2 regions of the Natranaerofaba carboxydovora genome follow, and region 2 is predicted to be linked to the other one. Evidence: riboswitches for the same ligand, from Rfam matches in the RefSeq annotation. Region 2 holds a riboswitch; the other holds the start of a gene.
The links. A riboswitch is a leader RNA that binds a small molecule or an ion and turns the genes downstream of it on or off. The one in region 2 is predicted to bind cobalamin.
Positions count from the first base shown of each region.

Region 1 (3,199 bases), 1.3 Mb from region 2:
TACTTTTTATTATTTTTGAAAAGAGGTAGTTATTTATTTAGTATAGTTATTTGAAAGGAGTTTTTATTTATGAACGAAGAATTTAACAACCTTCTCTGTGAAAAATGCAAAAACGCTTTCTTTGCTGAAGCAAATAAAGAAATTTGTGAAAGATGTGCTGAAAACATGTTTGAAAAAGTTAAAGAATATATTGAAGAAAATCCAAGTAACACCATCAATCAGATTATTTCTGAAACAGGGGTAGAAGGAAAATACATAAAAAAATGGATCAGGGAAGGAAGACTAATACTAAATACCCCGGAAGGCCAAAGAGAAAAAGAAAAAGCAGATAATTTTAAAAAACAGGCAGGTAAACTGCTAGAAGAAGAAAAAGAAAAAACCTCTGGCCATGATAAACAGGATGATAAAAAAGATGACAGAGACAGACCTTCAGACGGTGGTTATTACACAAGGTAACAGCCTTCTAGCATAACGAGTATAGCTTTATGGTTTGTCTCCCATAAGTTAGTTTTTATGGGAGACAAACCAAAGCAAACTTATATTAACCATTTGAGATATCAATTGCTAGTTAGATACTAATTGCCAAAATTTACTATTCATCTTTACTGACACCAGCATCTGAAAAGGTAGCCATCTCATTAATAATCTTCACAGCTGCCTCAACAGAGTTCATGGCAAGGACAGCCCCTGTTCCCTCACCAAGTCTCATATCCATACTAAACATAGGCTTAATCCCAAGAAGGGATAACATTACATTATGTCCAGGCTCTTTGGACAAGTGCGACCCTATCATGTAATTAACACTACCCTCACAAAACTTAGAAGCCATAACAGCAGCCGCTCCCGAAATAAATCCATCTATCATCACAGGAATTCTTTTACTTGCACAGCCCAAAAACACACCGCACAACCCTGCTATCTCAAGGCCACCTATTTTCGAAAGCACATCTAAAGGATCATCTGGATCAGGACTGTTAACTTCTATAGCCTTTTCAATGGCCTTAATCTTATTCTCTAACCTGTCATCTTCAACACCTGTCCCCCGTCCAACTACTTGGCGAATGGGAGCATCTCCATATAAATATATTATTGCAGCACTAGGAGTGGTATTACCTATACCCATCTCGCCTGTAGAGACAATTCCTACACCATCATCACTGAACTTTTCAGCTATTTCAAAACCTACCTGCATAGCCTTTAAAGCCTCATCTTTTGTCATAGCTGGTTCTTTAGCCATATTCTTAGTCCCTGGTGCAACCTTTCTATGCAGTACCTTGTCGATATCAGATATATCTTCATAAACCCCAACGTCAACTAATGTAAGCTCTACTCCTTCATGATTTGACAAAACATTAATTGCTGCACCTTCACCAGCAAAGTTTTGCACCATCTGGGCAGTAACTTCTTTAGGAAAAGCAGACACCTTCTCTTCAACCACACCATGATCTGCTGCCATCAAAACTCCTGCCTTCTTTTTAAGGGAAGGAATAGGCTCTTTGTATATTCCAGCCAGCTTTTTGGCAAGTTCTTCAAGTACTCCAAGGCTTCCAGGGGGTTTTGTCAGATCATCTAGCCTCTCCTGTGCCTTTTTCATAGCCTCTTCATCCAAAGGCTCTATCCCTTCAATAACATCATCAAGAACATCTTTAAGCTTTTCACTCAATTTTATCGACCTCCTAAATTTGTTTTAATGAAAATAAAAAAAGTTCTTGGAGCCCATTAGAAAATGAGCCCAAGAACTTTACCATCATCCTTAGGGTAACTATCGCCCTCACCAAAAAGGCAGGTCTTCTGGCTTCGATTCTCCCTACTTCCCCGCCTTCCCAAGCACCTTTGTTCTCCTTTACCTTAACTCTCCCTAGCATAACTTTAATTAGGAGTAGATGCCAGTGGCATGATGGGGGTTCGTCCTCGATTACAGCGGCGGGACCGCGCCGGTTAAAAGCCCGGCTTCCCTATTATCCCCAAGAGAGGGGACCTTTTTGGATATTAAATTGTTGATTCGCTAGTGTAAGAATCAATTGTAATATTTTCAAATGTATTTTCACTGTTACATTTTCACTATTTTATTTTAGCAATACCACAGCTAAAATGTCAACTTCAGAAAAACTTCATAAAACCAGCAAAAATCCATTATTTACGATACTATCCTTACCCTTCTCTTTCTATTACAAATTCTGGGGTTATATCTACCTCAAACAACCTTCTCCAGGGCAAGTTAATCTCTAACTTTGACAAACTTTTTAGTACATAACCAGGCTGATCACCCTCATCAAGACCAAGACTGCAAAAGCCTTCACAACAATCACAGTCCCCACTATCCCCTAAAGCTAATCTCCTACCATCAAAATAATCTTCATAAAACTCTTCTAACTCACCCCTAAATTTATCATCAAAATAATCTTTAATCTTATCGTAATCTTCACCAAGGTCATGCTGATCTCCATCATTATCTTCTAATTCACCCATATAATCTATTACTTCTTTACGAAATCCACCTGCATATAGATAGTCTTTAGAAAATCTATGAAAGATCAGACTTGCCTGAGCTCTAGCCCCAAGGAGCTTAGAGTCATTATCAAGATAGTATCTATCTTCATATTCAATATCTTCACTACCTGCCAAAATATAAAAATGCCTGTTATTTGCCTGGGCAAGGGACTGACCAAGACTGTTCCCAGCAGTATTCCAACCGCTGTATGACAGAAGGTCAAAAAGTTCCACTTCTTCTAGTAAACCTTCAACAAAGGTCTTACATCCTCCATTTAGCTTTCCAACATCAGAAACTGCCGCATACCTACCCATATTGAGATTGTATGATATCTCTCTAGCAAATTCTTTTATACTCTCTGTTAATTCATCCCTTACTTCTATTTTTTCATCTTCATCAAGTTCTATTTGTCTCTTAAGCCTTTTTACAAGGTCCTCTGTCATCTCACCACAACCGCAGTTTAAATTATTAACAAATAAAAGGATATCTGCTTTTTCTCTATCATCTACAAGCTCTCCCCCAAGGGCATTAATACGTGCTTCTATATTTTTTTCAAGGGGGATATCTTCTAGAAGAGGGATCCACTCTTCTGGATCATAATATTCTGGATCAATATTGTCTTTTATAATTTCTGGTACTTCAGGATATATCGGATAAAACAAAGGCTCTCTATCATAAGCCTTATTAATATATCTAGAGATCAAAATC
Region 1 is NZ_CP054394.1:2,351,090-2,354,288, forward strand. It holds gene ACONDI_RS11180 (hypothetical protein) at 70-456, shown strand; gene cobT (nicotinate-nucleotide--dimethylbenzimidazole phosphoribosyltransferase) at 593-1,663, opposite strand; cobalamin riboswitch at 1,765-1,997, opposite strand; gene ACONDI_RS11190 (DUF4127 family protein) at 2,152-3,199, opposite strand, start outside.
Region 1: it holds a riboswitch for cobalamin, as region 2 does, so the genes downstream of both, cobT (nicotinate-nucleotide--dimethylbenzimidazole phosphoribosyltransferase) here and ACONDI_RS05000 (ABC transporter ATP-binding protein) in region 2, are expected to answer to the same signal.

Region 2 (3,199 bases):
AAGGTGCTTTATGTAATTGGGATACTTAATTGATTTTTAATTATTCTACTCAAGTAGATTTTCTAAACCAAAGACAAGTCCCTTAGTTTCCATTACTTTGTTAACAGCAAATACTACACCGGGCATAAAAGAATTTCGGTGAAAAGAGTCGTGTTTTATTGTTAGAGTTTGACCTGTGCTACCAAAAATAACTTCTTGATGAGCGATAGGACCGGTTAAACGAATGCTATGGATGTGGACATCTTTTTCTACGCCACCTCTTGCCCCATCTAACTTCATTAGGTCTTCTCTTTCTGGGGGCTTTTCTTTACGACCTTTATCTATAAGTTCTGCTGTTTTCAAGGCAGTGCCTGAAGGAGCATCAATCTTTTTGTCATGATGAGTTTCAACGATTTCTGCCTGGGAGAAATATTTTGCTGCTTCTGCAGCAAACTTCATCATCAAAACAGCTCCAAGGGCAAAGTTAGGTGCAATAACAGCACTAAGATTTTGCCTGTCTACAATCTCCTTAACATGAGAAACATCCTCTTCAGTAAAGCCGGTAGTACCAACTACCGGGCGTACACCACAATTTAAGGCAGTTTCTATGTTATCTACTGCACTCATAGGTGTTGTAAAATCTACCATTACATCAGCATTTTTAGATGACAAATTTTCTTCTGTAAGCTTTTCGATAAATACATTAAGCTCTTCTTCGCCTAGAATTTTACCTATATCTTCGCCTTCGCCATGTCTGTCAAAAGCGGCTATAAGCTTTAGATTATCTTCACTAAGAACAGTGCGGCATACTTCCTGCCCCATCCGGCCATTAGCTCCGCTTACGGCAACCTTGATTTCTTCCATTGTTTTCACCTCTCGTAGACTATAGATTATTTCTATGAAACTTTATGGTTTAAGATTATTTTGGACTAATCAGTAAAATATGTCAAGTTAAGCTTTTTTACTTCTTTTACTATAAATATCATTTTTGTAGCCAAGTATACTGGGAACAAAATTGCTTAGTAGTTACAATTTTGCTTACAAATTTTGCTTAGCAGTCTTGACACAATTATAAATATAAACTAATATTTAAATATACAACAATTAAATATAATTTTTAATAACTAGGTCCCTGCTTGTTATATGGGGTTAAATTGGAAGTCGGTGAAAAGCCGGCGCGGTCCCGCCACTGTGATGGGGAGGTTATTTTCACTTTTAGCCACTGGAGTTAGTAACTCTGGGAAGGCGAAGATAACCTATGAACCTAAGCCAGGACACCTGCCTAGTTATGCTTCACCTAAGAACTACGAGAGATAGGGAGGTGAGCCCGTAGGATGTGAAATTTTATCAATTGGTCCTGCCGTAAAACTCCCATTTCGTAAGGGAGTTTTTTTAATGGCTGGAATTACTTTATAGGTCTGGTAAAAGGGGAGAGTTTTACTTAATGCTTACAATAAATGATCTTTCAATTAAATATTTATTTGATGATAACGAGATCAAAGCAGTTAATAAAGTTACATTTAGTTTAGAACCTGGTGAAAGTGTTGGTATTATCGGAGAAACAGGCAGCGGAAAAAGTACCCTTGCTCATAGTCTATTGGATCTTATTTCGGCACCCCACGAAAAGCAGGGCGAAATAATAATAGACCAAAAGAACATTTTTGACTTACCTGCTAAAGAAATAAACGAGCTACGCTGGAGTACTGCAGCAATAGTATTTCAAAACTCCCTTGAAGTTCTAAATCCGGTTATGAAAATAGGAGATCAAGTTATAGAGCCGCTTCGAAAGAAATCTAGCTTATCTAAAGCTGAAGAAGAAAAAGAACTGCTAAAACTCTTCGATATGGTAGACCTAGATATAAAGTGGAAAGATGCATATCCACATCAATTATCCGGTGGTATGAGGCAAAGGATGCTCTTAGCAATGGCTCTTTCATGCAAACCAAAACTATTAATATTAGATGAGCCTACAAGTTCTCTTGATGCAATTTCGAGAGAGAAACTTCAAAACCTTTTGAAAAACTTGCAAAATGAATTAGGTTTTTCAATGTTAGTTATATCTCATGAGATAGGTACTATTACAAAACTAACAGATAAACTTATGATTATGTATCAGGGAGAAATGGTGGAAAAAGGTGTTACAGATGAAATACTAGATTATCCAGCCCATCCATATTCTAGAGGTTTAATTAATTCCTCTGTTGAGGTTTTTCCCTATAAAGATCTATGGGGAATACCTGGAGAGCCAGAGATAGGTGTGAAAGTATCTAAAAAAGAAAAGTGTCTTTTTTCTTCTAGGTGTACTCAGATGATTGAAAAATGTAAGAACGAAAGACCAACACATCAAAAAATTTCATTAAACCGTGAGGTTTTATGTCATCAAGGTGGGATAACAGACGTTTTAAAGGCAAAAGAACTTTGGAAATCTTTTGAACTTGGAAATAGTAGTGTAAGTGCAGTAGCAGGAGTAGATATATCATTAAAGCATGGAGAAACAGCAGCTCTTCTAGGACCCTCTGGTTCTGGCAAATCTACCCTTGCACACCTTTTGTGTGGCTTTATCCCTCATGATGAGGGGAAGATTGAATTTTTAAATAAAGAAGTAAATGGCAACTGGGTGGTCAAAGAAGAAGGTGGAATACAATTAATTCTTCAGGACCCTTATAGTTCAATAAGTCATCGTTTAACCGTATATGAAGCAGTTACAGAACCTTTGTATATTAACAAAATAGGTGATCCAACTGAGAGAACAGACCGATGTAAAAAAGTTTTATCCTCTGTACAACTACCTAGTGATGATGAATTTTTAGACAGATGGTGTTCTTCGTTAAGCGGTGGCCAAAGACAGCGTCTTGCAATAGCTAGAGGGCTGATAATGAAGCCTAAAGTATTGATTGCAGATGAGATAACTTCTATGCTTGATGTTTCTACCCAGGCTAATATTATGAGACTGTTAAAGGGGCTTCAAAATAAGGAAGGGTTTAGCCTCTTGTATATAACCCATGACCTACAGCTTGCAAGAAAAGTTGCAGAAAAGATTTATGTCTTAGATGAGGGTAAGGTAATAGAAGAAGGTTCTGCGACAAAAGTATTTGAAAATACAAGCTGTTGTAAAACTAAAGAATTTATTGAAGCTGGACTTTTAGAAATTAGTTAGTATATGACTAGTCATGATTTTAATATGTAAAAAAGAAGGGGAAGCAGGAGAACCGTCCCTGAA
Region 2 is NZ_CP054394.1:1,022,038-1,025,236, forward strand. It holds gene dapB (4-hydroxy-tetrahydrodipicolinate reductase) at 46-843, opposite strand; cobalamin riboswitch at 1,089-1,279, shown strand; gene ACONDI_RS05000 (ABC transporter ATP-binding protein) at 1,424-3,136, shown strand.